DNA from 2 places in the Blastococcus sp. SYSU DS0616 genome. Region 1 is predicted to be linked to the other one. Evidence: riboswitches for the same ligand, from Rfam matches in the RefSeq annotation. Region 1 holds a riboswitch; the other holds the start of a gene.
The links. A riboswitch is a leader RNA that binds a small molecule or an ion and turns the genes downstream of it on or off. The one in region 1 is predicted to bind S-adenosylmethionine.
Positions count from the first base shown of each region.

Region 2: linked by a shared signal. The riboswitch ahead of thrC (threonine synthase) and the one ahead of ACI79K_RS10090 (bifunctional o-acetylhomoserine/o-acetylserine sulfhydrylase) in region 1 are both predicted to bind S-adenosylmethionine.

Region 1 covers NZ_JBJHAJ010000011.1:3,071-10,902, forward strand. Annotated here, with positions in the region: gene ACI79K_RS10080 (mechanosensitive ion channel family protein) at 1-453, shown strand, start outside; gene ACI79K_RS10085 (hypothetical protein) at 450-965, shown strand; SAM riboswitch class IV at 1,053-1,168, shown strand; gene ACI79K_RS10090 (bifunctional o-acetylhomoserine/o-acetylserine sulfhydrylase) at 1,211-2,503, shown strand; gene metX (homoserine O-acetyltransferase MetX) at 2,506-3,582, shown strand; gene ACI79K_RS10100 (YdeI/OmpD-associated family protein) at 3,624-4,202, shown strand; gene ACI79K_RS10105 (threonine aldolase family protein) at 4,228-5,295, shown strand; gene ACI79K_RS10110 (cysteine desulfurase-like protein) at 5,305-6,507, shown strand; gene ACI79K_RS10115 (hypothetical protein) at 6,612-6,998, shown strand; gene ACI79K_RS10120 (gamma carbonic anhydrase family protein) at 7,008-7,541, opposite strand; gene ACI79K_RS10125 (uroporphyrinogen decarboxylase family protein) at 7,605-7,832, shown strand, end outside.
Region 2 covers NZ_JBJHAJ010000004.1:149,314-157,145, reverse strand. Annotated here, with positions in the region: gene ACI79K_RS04600 (SDR family oxidoreductase) at 1-345, shown strand, start outside; gene ACI79K_RS04595 (hypothetical protein) at 453-1,133, shown strand; gene ACI79K_RS04590 (DUF72 domain-containing protein) at 1,143-1,940, opposite strand; gene ACI79K_RS04585 (VOC family protein) at 1,966-2,349, shown strand; gene groL (chaperonin GroEL) at 2,468-4,099, opposite strand; gene ACI79K_RS04575 (cold-shock protein) at 4,486-4,686, opposite strand; gene thrC (threonine synthase) at 4,913-6,214, opposite strand; SAM riboswitch class I at 6,227-6,355, opposite strand; gene ACI79K_RS04565 (HAD family hydrolase) at 6,414-7,232, shown strand; gene ACI79K_RS04560 (hypothetical protein) at 7,237-7,413, opposite strand; gene ACI79K_RS04555 (ABC transporter permease) at 7,455-7,832, opposite strand, start outside.

The sequences.
Region 1 (7,832 bases):
GGCACCGTCGAGGACGTCACCCTGCGCGTCACGCGGGTGCGCTCGCCCAACGGCGAGGTCGTGACCGTGCCCAACGGCCAGATCGTCAAGGTCGTGAACCTGTCCCGCGACTGGGCGCGCGCCGTCGTCGACGTGCCGGTGCCGACCACGGTGGACGTGAACCGGGCCAACGAGATCCTGCGGGAGGTGGGCCGGGAGGCGTTCCGGGACCCGGCGATGCGGCCGCTGCTGCTCGACCCGCCCACGGTCATGGGGGTGGAGACCCTCGGCCTGGACGAGGTGAACGTACGGGTGGTCGCCCGCACGCTCCCCGGCAAGCAGTTCGAGGTCGGCCGCGACCTGCGGGCGCGCATCGTCCAGGCCTTCCGCAGCCAGGGCATGCAGGTGCCGCAGCCCACCACCTCGGTCGCGGCGCGGGACGGCGCGACCGCCGTCCAGGAGGAGGTTTCGTGACCGCCCCCGACGAGCGCCGCGACCCGACCGACGCCACCGCCCGGGCCTCCGACGAACCCGTCGTCAGCACGGCGCCCGCCGCCGCGGCCGCCGATGCCGGGGCGCCCACCGGCACGACCGCGGCGCCGCGCCACCGCTGGTGGTCGGCCGTGCCCAAGCACCTGGGCCGGGCGCGCACCTCCACGGTCGTGCTCGCCGTGCTGTTCGTCTCCGTCTTCGCGCTGTACCTCAACGTCAAGCCGCCGGCCCCCGGCGAGCCGGACACCCGGGGCCAGGTCACCGAGCAGGCCGAGGAGACCGAGCCGGTCACCACCGAGGAGACGGAGCCGACGACCACCGAGGAGACGGAGCCGGCCCCGACGACGACGTCCCGGCCCAGCACCCCGACGACCGACTCGCCGTCCCCGACCACCGAGCCGACCACGACGGCTCCGGAGACCACCGGACCGGAGCCGACCGGCGACACGGGGGGCACCGGCGACGAGACGGACCCCGCCTCCCCGACCGGGTGACCGACGGGGCCGGTGTTTCACGTGGGACATCCGTCCCGCCACGGGGGCGGCGCGCACTCCCCTGCGGCGCGTCCTAGGATCACCTCGGCTCCTGAGAGGCAGCGCGAAGCACCTGGCTGGCTGCCCGGCAACCTCTACTCCGTCTGAGGTGCTCCAGGGGAAGAGCCGGCCGGGAGGCGCCCGCCCCCCGGCAAGGACGGAGCTCCCGTGCGCCGCGGGTCTCCGCGAGCGAGAGGAGACGGCGCATGACCGACCCGCAGAGCTGGAGCTTCGAGACCCGGCAGATCCACGCCGGCACGAGCCCGGACCCGGCCACCGGTGCCCGGGCACTGCCCATCTACGCGACGACGGCCTACCAGTTCCGCGACACCCAGCACGCCGCGGACCTGTTCGCGCTGGCCGAGATGGGCAACATCTACACGCGGATCATGAACCCGACGCAGGACGCGCTGGAGCAGCGCGTCGCGTCGCTGGAGGGCGGCGTCGCCGCGCTCGCCGTCGCCTCCGGGCAGGCCGCGGAGACCCTGGCGATCCTCAACCTCGCCGAGGCCGGCGACCACATCGTGGCGTCCGCCTCGCTCTACGGCGGCACCTACAACCTGCTGCACCACTCGCTGCCGAAGATGGGCATCACCGTCTCCTTCGTCGAGGACCCCGACGACCCGAAGAACTGGCAGTCCCTCGTCCAGGAGAACACCCGGGCGTTCTTCGCCGAGTCGATCGGCAACCCGAAGGGCGACATCCTCGACATCGAGACCGTCGCCGGTGTCGCCCACCGCAACGGCGTCCCGCTGATCGTCGACAACACCATCGCGACGCCGTACCTGATCCGCCCGCTGGAGTTCGGCGCCGACGTCGTCGTCCACTCGGCCACCAAGTACCTCGGCGGCCACGGGACCGTCATCGCCGGGCTCATCGTCGACGGCGGCACGTTCGACTGGACCGGCGGCCGGCACCCGATGTTCACCACCGCCGACCCGACGTACCACGGGGTCGTCTACGCCGACCTCGGCGCGCCGGCGTTCGCGCTCAAGGCCCGGGTGCAGCTGCTGCGCGACCTGGGGCCCGCGGTCTCCCCGTTCAACGCCTTCCTCGTGGTGCAGGGCATCGAGACGCTGTCGCTGCGCATGGAGCGGCACGTCGCCAACGCGCAGCGGGTGGCCGAGTTCCTCGAGGCCCACGACGCCGTCGAGCGGGTGAACTACCCGGGGCTGCCCTCCTCGCCGTGGCACGCCGCGCAGCAGAAGTACGCGCCGAAGGGCGCCGGCGCCGTCCTCACCTTCGAGCTGCACGGCGGCGTCGAGGCCGGCAAGCGGTTCGTGGAGGCGCTGGAGCTGCACAGCCACGTCGCCAACATCGGCGACGTGCGCAGCCTGGTCATCCACCCCGCCTCCACGACGCACTCCCAGCTCACCCCCGAGGAGCAGCTGACCACCGGGGTCACGCCGGGTCTGGTGCGCCTCGCCGTCGGCCTGGAGGGCATCGAGGACATCCTCGCCGACCTGGAGGCCGGGTTCCGCGCCGCCAAGTCGGCCTGACGGTGGGCGGGTGGGTCGAGGGCGACCCGGCGGGCGACCGCCGGTTCCTCGACCTGCCCGGCCCGTTCGAGCTGGAGCGCGGCGGGAGCCTGCCCGGCGTGCGCATCGCCTACGAGTGCTGGGGCACGCTCGCGCCCGACGGCGGGAACGCGGTGCTGATCGAGCACGCGCTCACCGGTGACAGCCACGTCGTCGGGCCGGCCGGGTCCGGCCACCCGACGCCCGGCTGGTGGGGCGGCGTCGTCGGCCCGGGTGCCGCCCTGGACACCGACCGGTTCTTCGTCGTCTGCGCCAACGTGCTCGGAGGCTGCCAGGGGACGACGGGGCCGTCGTCGGCCGCCCCCGACGGCGCCCCGTGGGGGGCACGCTTCCCCGGGGTGACCGTCGGCGACCAGGTGCGCGCCGAGGCGGCGCTGGCCGACGCGCTCGGCGTGCGGCGCTGGGCGTGCGTCGCCGGCGGCTCGATGGGCGGCATGCGGGCGCTGGAGTGGGCGGTCGCGTTCCCCGGCCGGGTGGCCGCGCTCTTCTTCCTCGCCTCGACCGCCGTCGCCTCGGCCGACCAGATCGGCACCCAGACCACACAGCAGGCGGCCGTGCGGGCCGACCCCCGCTGGCGGGGCGGGGACTACCCGCTCGCCGACCCGCCGGCGGACGGCCTGGGCGTCGCCCGGCGGATCGCCCACCTCACCTACCGCAGCGCGGCGGAGCTGGAGGCGCGCTTCGGCACCCGGGTGCAGGAGGACGGCCGCTACGCGGTCGCCTCCTACCTGCAGCACCACGGGGCGAAGCTGACCGGCCGGTTCGACGCCGGCAGCTACGTGCTCCTCACCGAGGCGATGAACAGCTGGGACGTCGGCCGGGGCCGCGGCGGCGTCGAGGCGGCGCTGGCCCGGGTGACCGCCCGCGCGCTCGTCGCCGGCGTGGACAGCGACCGGCTGTACCCCCCGGAGCAGCAGCAGCGGGTGGCCGACGCGCTCGGCGTCCCGCTGCGGCTGATCTCCTCCCCGTACGGCCACGACGGCTTCCTCGTCGAGGCCCCCGCGGTGGACGCGCTCCTGCGCGAGCTGCTGACGGGCTGACATCTCCGGAACCCGTCGTACCGCGGGTCCAGGATGGGGCCGTGCCCGCGCCGACGGATCTGCCGATGCTGCCGTTCGCCGACCAGCCCGCCCTGGAGGCCTGGCTGGAGGCCCACCACGCCACCGCCCCGGGGCTCTACGTGCAGATCGCCCGCAAGGGCTCGGGCATCCCCTCCGTCACCGCGGCGCAGGTCGTCGAGTCGGCCCTGTGCTTCGGCTGGATCGACGGGCGCGGCCAGCGGCTGGACGACTCCTACCACCTGCTGCGGCTGACCCCGCGCCGCGCGCGCAGCGTGTGGTCGCAGAAGAACGTCGCCACCGTGGAGCGGCTGACCGCCGAGGGCCGGATGCGCCCGGCGGGCCTGGCCGCCGTGGCGGCCGCGCAGGCCGACGGCCGGTGGGCACGCGCCTATCCGGGCGCGGCCACCATCACCGTGCCCGACGACCTCGCCGCGGCCCTGGACGCGCAGCCCGGCGCGCGGGCCGCCTTCGACGCCCTCGACGGCCAGAACCGCTACGCCGTCCTGTGGCGGGTGCACACCGCCGTCACGCCGGCGGGCCGGGCCAAGCGGATCGCCGCCGCCGTGCAGATGCTCGCCGAGGGGCGCCGCTTCCACTGACCACCCGGCGGGCGAGACTTCCCGGGTGGACGACGACCTCCTCGCGCTGCGCGAGGCCTGCACCCGCGCGCTGACCGGGCACGGCGAGTGGCGGCCGGCCGACCTGCTGGCCACGGTCCCGCCCGGCACCGCCCCGGACCGGTACGGCGAGGGCGGGGTGGTGGCCGAGCTGGAGGCCGAGGTCGCCGGGCTGCTCGGCCTGCCGGCGGCGGCGTACCTGCCCAGCGGGGTCATGGCGCAGCAGGCGGCGCTGCGCGTGCACGCGGACCGTCGCGGCCGGCGCACCGTCGTCTGCCACCCCGAGAGCCACCTGATCCGGCACGAGGAGCAGGCGTTCGAGCGGCTGCACGGCATGGTGCTGCGCCCGGCGGGGAACCGGTACGGGCCGCTGTTGCGCACCGATCTGGACGCGGTCGCCGAGTTGCCTGCCGCGCTGCTGGTGGAGCTGCCCCAGCGCGATCTGGGCGGGCGGCTGCCGCCGTGGGACGACCTGGCCGCGCAGGTGGCCTGGGCCTGGGAGCGCGGCGCCGCGGCGCACCTGGACGGCGCCCGGCTGTGGGAGGCCTCGGCCGGCTACGACCGCACGCCGGCCGAGATCGCCGGGTTGTTCGACACCGTCTACGTCAGCTTCTACAAGGGCATCGGCGCGCTGGCCGGCTGCTGCCTGGCCGGCCCGGCCGACGTCGTCGCGGAGGTCCGGGAGTGGCGCCGGCGGCTGGGCGGCACCCTGTTCGGGATGTGGCCGGGCGCGGCGTCGGCGCTGGCCTGCCTGCGCCGGCGGCTGCCGCTGATGCCCGCCTACCTGGCGCGCGCCCGCGAGGTGGCCGACGCCGTCCGCGACCTGCCGGGTGTCACCGTCGTCCCCGATCCGCCGGAGACGCCGATGCTGCACCTGCTGCTGCGCACGACGCCGGAGGCCTTCACCGCCGCGGCCCGAGCGCTGGCCGTCGACGGGCTGTGGACCTGGCCGCAGGCGATGCCCACCGGCGACCCCGCCGTCGTGCGGGTGGAGCTGCCGGTGGGCGACGCGACGCTGGCCCTGGACGTCCCGGAGATCCGGGCCGCCATCGCCGCACTGGCCGGCCGCGGCTAGCGTCGGGCCGTGAGCCTCGACGTCGCCGCGCTCCGCGCCTCCTTCCCGTCGCTGGCGAGCGGCACCGCGCACTTCGACGGCCCCGGCGGCACCCAGGTGCCCGAGCAGGTGGGCCGCGCGGTCGCGGCGACGCTGACTGCGCCGATCAGCAACCGCGGCGCCGTCACCGCCGCAGTGCGGTTCGCCGACGAGACGGTGCTGGCCGCACGGTTGGCGATGGCGGACCTGCTGGGCGCCGACCCCACCGGCGTCGTGTTCGGGCGCAGCGCCACCGCACTCACCTTCGACCTGGCCCGCACCCTCGCCGCGGGCTGGGGCCCCGGCGACGAGGTGGTGGTGACCCGGCTCGACCACGACGCGAACATCCGGCCCTGGGTGCGGGCCGCCGAGGGCGCGGGCGCGACGGTGCGGTGGGCCGCCTTCGACCCGGCCACCGGGGAGCTGACCGCCGACGACGTCGCGGCGGTGCTGACCGACCGCACCCGCGTGGTGGCGGTGACCGGGGCGTCGAACCTGATCGGCACCCGACCGCCCCTGGCCGCGATCGCCGGGCGGGTGCACGCGGCCGGCGCGCTGCTCGTCGTCGACGGCGTGCACCTGACCGCGCACGCGCCGGTCGACGTCCGGGCGCTGGGCGCCGACGTCTTCCTCTGCTCGCCGTACAAGTTCCTCGGCCCGCACTGCGGCGTGCTCGCCGCCGATCCCGCGTTCCTGGCCACCCTGCGCCCGGCCAAGCTGCTGCCGTCGACGGACGCGGTGCCCGAGCGCTTCGAGCTCGGCACGCTGCCCTACGAGCTGCTGGCCGGGACGACGGCGGCGGTGGACTTCCTGGCCGGCCTCGGGGGCTCCGGGCGGCGCCGGGAGCGGCTGGCCGCGGCGATGCTCGCGATCGAGGAGCACGAGGACCGGCTGCGGGAGCGCCTGGAGGCCGGGCTGGCGGAGCTGCCGGGCGTCCGGCTGTGGTCGCGGGCGGCGCACCGCACTCCGACGCTGCTGCTGACCTTCGCCGACCGCGATCCCGCCGACGCCTACCGGTTCCTCGCCGGTCGGGGCGTCAACGCGCCGGCCGGGCACTTCTACGCGATCGAGGCCAGCCGCTGGCTCGGGCTCGGCGACACCGGCGGCCTGCGGGCCGGGCTGGCCCCCTACAGCGACGCCGACGACGTCGACCGTCTGCTCGCCGGCCTGCGCGCGTGGCTGGCCGAGGGCTGACGGCCGTGCCCCGACACCACGCCTCGTCCCGCGGCCGCCGCACGGCCGTTCTCTTGACGCTGTGCGCCGCCGCGCTCGCCGGGTGCGGCGAGAATGACGAAGCGGTGGCCCACGCGCTCATCCGCGCGCTGGCGGAGGGGGCGGAGTCGGGCACGACGGTCGATCTCCGCGAGGTGGTGAGCGGCGACTGGGAACGCCTCACCTTCGTCTGCCCGTACGAGGACGAGAGCGATGTGACCGAGCGGCTCGGCTTCTCCTGGTCCGGCTTCCCGGGCACTGATCTGTCGGAGACCCAGGTGCTGTTCGTGTTCAGCCGGGACGACGGCGTGGCGACGTGGGCGAGGCTGCCCCGGGCTGCCGGCGACCCCTGCGGTGCCCGGAGTCCGGTGCCGCTGACCATGCCGCGCGAGGAGGCCGTCTTCACGGTGGCGGAGCAGGACCGGACCGCCGACGGCGGAGCGTTCTACTCGCTGGTCCCCGCACCGGCGTAGCCGGCCGGCTCAGCGCTCCAGTCGGCGCACCCTGCGCGCCGCGTCCAGCCGGTCGGTGTAGCTGATCGCGTTGCCCTGGATGTGCAGCTGGTCGTCGTCGGTGGCCTCGCGCAGCACCTTCGCGGGGACGCCGGCGATGAGCGAACGCGGCGGGAAGACCTTGCCCTGGGTGACGACGGCGCCGGCGGCGACGATCGACCCGGAGCCGATGTGCGCGCCGTTCATGATCACGCTGCCCATGCCCACGAGCACCTCGTCGTCGATGCGGCAGCCGTGCAGCACCACCCGGTGCCCCACCGAGACGCGCTCCCCCACGACCAGCGGGAAGCCCGGGTCGGAGTGCAGTGCGCAGCCGTCCTGGATGTTCGAGTCGGCGCCGATCTCGATGACCTCGGCGTCGGCCCGGGCGACGGCGCCGTACCAGATGCTCGACCGCGGCCCCATCGTCACCGCGCCCACCACCACCGCCGTCGGCGCCACGAACGCGGCCTCGTCGATCCGCGGCTCGCCGAACTCCAGGGCTCCGATGAATGCGTCGTCCACCCGCCCACCTCAGCACAGCCCCGGGCGGCGCGCACCGGTCGCACTCCCGGCAGACTTCCCGGCATGCCCGCGCACCTACCCCCGTTGCCCACGTCGATCGTGGGGAGCCTGCCCCAGCCCGGCTGGCTCATCGACCGCGACCGGCTGGCCCACCAGTTCCCGCCCCGGGTGCGCGCACGGGAGCTGTGGCGGGTGGCGCCGGACCTGCTGGCCGAGGCGCAGGACGACGCGACCCGGCTGGCGATCCGCTCGCAGGAGGAGGCCGGGCTGGACATCGTCACCGACGGCGAG
Region 2 (7,832 bases), on a different contig from region 1:
CAGGCGCAGTCCTTCGTCGACCTCCGCGACGTCGCCGACGCCGCTGCGGTCCTCCTCACCGAGGACGGCCTGGACAGCGGCACCTTCGAGGCCGTCGGCCCCGAGGAGCTCACCGCCCCCGACGTCGCGGCGCTGCTCACCGGGCGCTCCGGGCGGCCGGTCACCGCGGTCGACGTGCACGCCGAGGACGACGGGAGCTACGCCGGGCGCTGCCGCACCACGATGTTCGACTGGTACCGGGAGCACGGCTTCACCGGCAGCCCGCGGGTGCTGACGACGCTGCTCGGCCGGCCGCCGCGGACGTTCGCCGAGCACCTCGCCGACGGGGTGCCGGCGGGCAGCTGACCGTCCCCCGACCGGGTGGCTCGGCTGCAGCAGTCGCCGGAGCCTGCCGATGTGGAACGGGAACGGCCGTACCGACGGCCGTCCGTCCCGAGGGGATTCGAACGTCCATGGCTCTGCTCGAAGGTCTGGCCGCACTGGCCGCGAAGTTCGCCGGTGCCAGCACCGTCGCCCAGGTGGCGACCGGTGTCGGCATCGCCACCGCCGGCGTGACCGGCGCGGGCGCCGTCGGTGTCCTCCCGGCGCCGGTGCAGGACGCCGTGGCGAGCACGGTCGAGACGGTGACGCCGTTCGACCTGCCGGAGTCCGAGCTCTCGACCGAGACCGAGACCGAGACCGATGCGCCCGTCGGCGACACCGAGGTCGACCCCGTGACGACCGAGGACGAGGCCACCGACGACGAGGTCGTCGAGGAAGAGGCCACCGAGGACGAGGCCACCGAGGACGAGGCCGCCGAGAACGAGGTCGTCGAGGAAGAGGCCGCCGAGGACGAGGCCACCGAGGAGCAGACGGGCGCCCGCGGCCTGGACAACGCCATCGCCCACGCGAACGAGCACGCGCAGGGGGCGCTGCAGGCGGCCCAGGCCCGTCAGGCGGCCCACGACGCCGAGAAGGCCGCCCGCGACGCGGCCCGGGACGCGGAGAAGGCCGCCCGCGACGCCGCGAAGGCCGCTCGCGCCGCCACCGCCCCGGTCGAGGAGACCGTCGCCGAGCCCGAGGAGACCGCCGGTGCGGCCACCGGGAAGCCCGCCGACCAGGGCCCGAAGAACCAGGGGCGCGGCGGCAACTGACCCACGCGGTCAGACCGGGGGGACCTCCACCGGCGCCCAGGCCAGGCCGGTCGCCTGGTCGGCCGTGGGAACGCGGGTCGGAGTCCCCCCGGCGCGGCGGACGCACTCGGCGAAACGGACGGCGTCGATGACCGCGGCGCAGCCCGGGTCGTTGTTGAAGTAGACGAGGACGTCCGCGTCGCCGTAGGTGGTCGCGATCCGCTCGGCCCACAGCTGCAGGGTCTCGGCGCGGTAGCCCCAGCCCTCGAAGCCGTGGTGGAAGCGCAGATAGCCCCAGTCCGTGGTGCGCCAGAGCGGCGCGATCGGCTGCTCGTCCCGGTCGGCCCAGCACAGCGCGGCGCCGTAGCGCTCGAGCAGGGCCCGCACCTCGTCGGTCCACCACGACTCGTGCCGCGGCTCCACGGCCACCCGGGTACCGGCCGGGAACTGCGCCAGGCACTCGCGCAGCAGCTCGGGGTCGGCCTTCAGCGTCGGCGGCAGCTGCAGCAGGATCGTGTCGAGCTTCCCCGCCAGCCCCTCCGCCCGGCCCATCAGCCGCGCCACCGGCTCCTCCGGCTCCCGCAGCCGCTTGATGTGGGTGAGGAACCGGCTGGCCTTGACCGCCCACCGGAAGTCCGGCGGGGTGCGCTCCCGCCACTTCACGAACGTCTCGTGCTCCGGCAGCCGGTAGAAGGCGTTGTTGCTCTCCACGGTGGCGAAGTGCTGCACGTAGTGCTCCAGCCACAGCCGCTGCGGGAGCTTCGGCGGGTAGAAGGCGCCCCGCCAGTCGCGGTACTGCCACCCCGACGTCCCGATGATCACGGCCACGGACAGCCGCCTACCCTCCGCGGTCATGGCTGACGCACCCGCGCGCTTCAAGGACCTCTGCCTCGACGCCAACGACCACCACGCGCTCGCCGACTGGTGGTGCGCCGCCATCGGCTACGTGCGGCGCGACTCCCTCGAGGACGCCGAGAACCCGGAGGACGACGAGCCGCGCCCGCACGACTGGCCGATCCCGATCGTCGACCCGGCCGGCGAGGGACCGCTGGTGTGGATCGTCCCGGTGCCCGAGCGGAAGACCATCAAGAACCGCATGCACTTCGACGTCGTCGGTGAGACGTGGCCGCTCATCGCGGCGGGTGCGCGGATGGTGCGGGAGCAGGATGACGAGATCGAGTGGAGCGTCCTCGCCGACCCCGAGGGCAACGAGTTCTGCGTCTTCGCCCCCGAGTGAGCTGAGCTTCCGCGGCGAGGGCGCCCCGGACGCCGACAGGGGCGGCCCGCTCGGAAGCGGACCGCCCCTGCCGGGCAGTGCTGGTGGTGCAGTGCTCCTCAGCGAGGAGCGGGCGGACTCAGAAGTCCATGCCGCCCATGCCGCCCATGTCGCCACCCGGAGCGGCCGCAGCGGCCTTCTCCGGCTTGTCGGCGATGACGGCCTCGGTGGTGAGGAAGAGCGCCGCGATGGAGGCGGCGTTCTGCAGCGCCGAGCGGGTGACCTTGGCCGGGTCGATGATGCCGGCCGCGACCAGGTCCACGTACTCGCCGGTGGCGGCGTTGAGGCCCCAGCCGGTCTCCGAGTTGCGCACCTTCTCCGCCACGACGCCGCCCTCGAGGCCGGCGTTGATGGCGATCTGCTTCAGCGGCGCCTCGAGCGCGACGCGCACGATGTTGGCACCGGTCGCCTCGTCACCCTCGAGCTCGAGCTTGTCGAACGCGACGGCCGTGGCCTGCGCGAGAGCGACGCCACCACCGGCGACGATGCCCTCCTCGACGGCGGCCTTGGCGTTGCGCACCGCGTCCTCGATGCGGTGCTTGCGCTCCTTGAGCTCGACCTCGGTCGCGGCGCCGGCCTTGATGACGGCGACGCCACCGGCCAGCTTGGCCAGGCGCTCCTGCAGCTTCTCCCGGTCGTAGTCGGAGTCCGACCGCTCGATCTCGCTGCGGATCTGGTTGACCCGGCCCTGGATCTGGTCGGTGTCACCCGCACCCTCGACGATCGTCGTCTCGTCCTTGGTGACGACGACCTTGCGGGCCCGGCCGAGCAGCTCGAGGTCGGCGGTGTCGAGCTTGAGGCCGACCTCCTCGCTGATGACCTGGCCACCGGTGAGGATGGCGATGTCGCCCAGCATGGCCTTGCGGCGGTCACCGAAGCCCGGGGCCTTGACGGCGACGGACTTGAAGGTGCCGCGGATCTTGTTCACGACCAGGGTCGCGAGGGCCTCGCCCTCGACGTCCTCGCTGATGATGGCCAGCGGCTTGCCCGACTGCATGACCTTCTCCAGCAGCGGGAGCAGGTCCTTGACCGAGCTGATCTTCGAGTTGACGACGAGCACGTACGGGTCGTCGAGGACGGCCTCCATGCGCTCGGTGTCGGTGACGAAGTAGGGCGAGATGTAGCCCTTGTCGAAGCGCATGCCCTCGGTGAGCTCGAGCTCGAGGCCGAAGGTGTTGCTCTCCTCGACGGTGATGACGCCTTCCTTGCCCACCTTGTCCATCGCCTCGGCGATGAGCTCACCGATGGCGGGGTCGGCGGCGGAGATCGACGCGGTGGCGGCGATCTGCTCCTTGGTCTCGACGTCCTTGGCCGTGGAGAGCAGGTACTCGCTGACCGAGGCGACGGCCTTCTCGATGCCCTTCTTCAGGGCCATCGGGTTCGCGCCGGCGGCGACGTTGCGCAGACCCTCGCGGACGAGCGCCTGGGCGAGCACGGTGGCGGTGGTGGTGCCGTCACCCGCGACGTCGTCGGTCTTCTTCGCGACCTCCTTGACGAGCTCGGCCCCGATCTTCTCCCACGGGTCCTCGAGCTCGATCTCCTTGGCGATGCTCACACCATCGTTGGTGATGGTGGGCGCGCCCCACTTCTTCTCAAGAACGACGTTCCGGCCACGGGGGCCGAGGGTCACCTTGACGGCGTCGGCGAGGGTGTTCATCCCTCGCTCGAGGCCGCGGCGCGCCTCTTCGTTGAACGCGATCATCTTGGCCATGTGGTGATGTCCTCCGAGCATGGATCGCTGCACGGCCGGGTTCGGCGCCCGCGACGGACGACACCAGCGACGTGGACGCTCCGTCGGCCCACGGACCGGTGCCTCACCGTTCCGACCTGATTGGCACTCAGGAGCCCTGAGTGCCAGAACCGAGTCTGGCACTCGACCCCTGCGAGTGCAAGAACGGGGTACCTCGACCGGCTGTTCCCACCCCCCGGGGGGCTCTCACCGGGGCGGGCTGGTCCGCGGCACCTGGTCGACCGCCGCCATCACCCGGACAGCAAGCCTGCCGGAAGGGCGCACGCGGTGGGAACCGAGCCCCCGGAACGACCGAGGCCCGGTCCCCCGTGGGGAACCGGGCCTCGGCCGGTGTTGCCGAGTGGTTCTCAGGCGCTGCGGACGGCGTCGGCCTGGGGGCCCTTGGCGCCCTGGACGACCTCGAACTCGACCCGCTGCCCCTCGTCGAGGCTCTTGTACCCGTCCATCTGGATGGACGAGTAGTGGACGAAGACGTCCTCGCCGCCGTCGACGGCGATGAAGCCGAAACCCTTCTCGGCGTTGAACCACTTCACGGTGCCCTGTGCCACGTGTGCTCCCACGTTTCGTGCGTGCGGCGCCCCATCGCTCTCGATGTGGCGGGGTCTCGCTCTTCCGCCCGCCGAACACGAACGTGGAACTCGAACCGCGCGAGACGGTACAGCAGAGAAGCGCAGGTGACAGCCCCACGCGCGCACGACGCACCCGGATCCGGCGACGACGTCGCCCGGACCGGGGAACCGACGGGGACTCTACGCCCCCCGCCGGACGGACCGCTCAGCCGATGAGACCGGCCGCCCGCACCGACTTCAGCGACGGCTCGACCCGGTGCGTGGGACCGACGACCGGCTCCAGCGGGTCGAGGGTCTTCAGGCCCTCCCCGGTGTTGAGGACGACGGTCTCCTTGGCCGGGTCCAGCTGGCCGCCCTCCACCAGCTTGCGCAGGACGGCGACGGTCACCCCGCCCGCGGTCTCGGCGAAGACGCCGGTCGTACGGGCGAGGTCGCGGATGCCCTGGACGATCTCGTCGTCCCCGACCCGGGCCACCGAGCCGCCGGTGCGGCGGATCGCGTCGAGCGCGTAGGGGCCGTCGGCCGGGTTGCCGATGTTCAGCGACTTGGCGATGCCGGTGGGCTTCACCGGCTTGACGACGTCCCACCCGTTGTCGAAGGCGGTGGCGATCGGGTCGCAGCCGGCCGACTGCGCACCGAAGATCGTCCACTCGGTCGCCTCGACGATGCCCGCGGCGGTGAGCTCGCGGAAGGCCTTGTCCACCTTGGTGAGCAGCGACCCCGACGCCATGGGGATGACGACCTGGGCCGGGATCCGCCAGCCGAGCTGCTCGGCGATCTCGTAGCCCATCGTCTTGGAGCCCTCGGCGTAGTAGGGCCGCACGTTCTGGTTGACGAAGGCGGTGTCCTCGAACTCGTCGGTCTCGGCGAGCTCGCTGGTCAGCCGGTTGACGTCGTCGTAGGAGCCGTCGACGGCGACCAGGGTCTGGCCGTAGACGGCGGACTGGACGACCTTGCCGGGCTCCAGGTCGCTCGGGATGAAGACGAACGACGGCAGGCCGACGCGGGCGGCGTGCGCGGCGACCGAGTTGGCCAGGTTGCCGGTGGAGGCGGCGGCGATCTTCGTGTACCCGAGCCCCTTGGCGGCGGTCGCGGCGAGGCTGACCACGCGGTCCTTGAAGGAGTGGGTGGGGTTGGCCGAGTCGTCCTTCACCCACAGCCCGCCGGTGAGGCCGAGCTCGGCGGCGAGCCGGTCGGCGCGGACCAGCGGGGTCATGCCCGGGTCCAGCGAGACGCGGTCGGCCGGGTGCTGACCCACCGGCAGGAGGGCCACGTAGCGCCAGATGTTCTGCGGCCCGGCCTCGATCTGCTCGCGGGTGACCGCCTTCATCAGCTCGGGGTCGTAGTCGACCTCCAGGGGGCCGAAGCACTCGGCGCAGGCGTGCTCGGCGATGAGCCCGAACGTGGCGCCGCAGTTGCGGCAGACGAGCCCGCGGGCGGGACACGGGGGCACGGGGCCACCGGCGCTGGAGTCGGCCTGGACGGATCCGGGAGCGGTGAGGGTCATGCGACGACTACCTCCTCATCTTCCCCGCGGCGGGCCGTCGAGCCGCGCGGGACGGAATTGGCACCTCCCGCTGCACGTGCGCGCAGGCGGCGGTTGCCGGGGCTTCGTCGGGCCGTGTCCCTCTGCCCCTCTGGATGAGTGAACGGCGTGAACTGTACCCAGTCGCGAGCCGGGCCCAGCGGCCGGACAGGATGGCCTGGTGAGCGCGCGCGTCGTCTACACCGACCTCGACGGCACGATGGTGGGGCCGCGGGGCTCCTTCTGGCACACGGCCGGGCGGGAGCTGACCGACGGGCCGGCCGCCGCACTGCTCGACCTGCACCGCGCCGGAGTGGCGTTGGTGCTGGTCAGCGGCCGGACGTACGAGCAGGTGGTGGAGGCCGCGCGGATCTTCGCCGCCGACGGCGCCATCGCCGAACTGGGCGCCACGATCGGCTGGGGATCCGGGCGGACCACCCACCGCCTGCGCGGCGCGCTGCCCGAGGAGTACGGCGACCGCACGCCGATGGAGGTGATGGCCGAGCTCGGCGTCGTCGAGGAGCTGATCGCCGCGCACCCGGGGCGGCTGGAGTGGCACTCCCCCTGGCACGCGACGCACGCCACCGATGCGCTGCTGCGCGGACGGGTCGACCCGCTGTCGGTCGACGCGTGGCTGGCCGAGCGGGGCGCCGGCTGGCTGACGCTCAAGGACAACGGCGCGATCCCCGCGTCGCCCCGGTTCGGGCTGGCCGACGACGCCGCGCCGCGGGTCTACCACCTGATGCCGCGCGGCATCTCCAAGGGCGCGGCGATCGCCTGGGACCTGGAGCGGCGCGGCCTCTCCCCCGCTGACGCCGTCGCGATCGGGGACAGCGTCAGCGACCTGGACATGGCGCCCGCGGTGGGCCGGCTGTGGATCACCGCGAACGGGGGCGCCGTCGACGGGATGGCCGAGCTGCTGTCCGCCGTCCCCAACGCGACCGTCACCGATGCTCCCATGGGCGAGGGCTGGGCCCAGGCGGTACGCGCGTCCCTGTGAGCGCTCAGCTGCTCCCGCCGCTCCCCGAACGGGACCGTCCGGCGACCAGCACACCGACGAGGACGGCCACCAGCACGATGACCACCAGCTCGACGGAGCCGATCGCGCCGAGCAGTGGCAACAGCAGGAGCAGGACGACGAAGCAGACGACCCCGGCCACGAGACCCCACAGTCCGCTCATGCAGGACAAGCTACGTCGGCGACGGCCCCGCGGGCAGGGGGTCAGCTGGTGACGTCGCGGCGGGCGAAGTGGCGGAAGCCGAGCGCCGTGAAGACGGCGATGTAGACCAGCGACTGGATCACGCCGCGGAACAGGTCGCCGTCGTCGACCGGCGTCTGCAGCAGGTCGGTCCAGGCGAACTCCTCCGCCGTCGGGAACCAGTCGCGGATCGACCCGAGCTGCTCCACCTGGTCGAGGATGGCGAAGACGAACATCGTGAACACCGCGCCCCCGACCGCCGCCAACGGTGCGTCGGTGATCGTGGAGAACCAGAACGCCAGCGCGCCGACGACGAGCAGGTGGATGGCCAGGTAGCCGAGCATCCCGGCCAGCCGCAGCATGCCCTCGCCCTGGTCGATCCCCACCCCGACCGGCGTCCG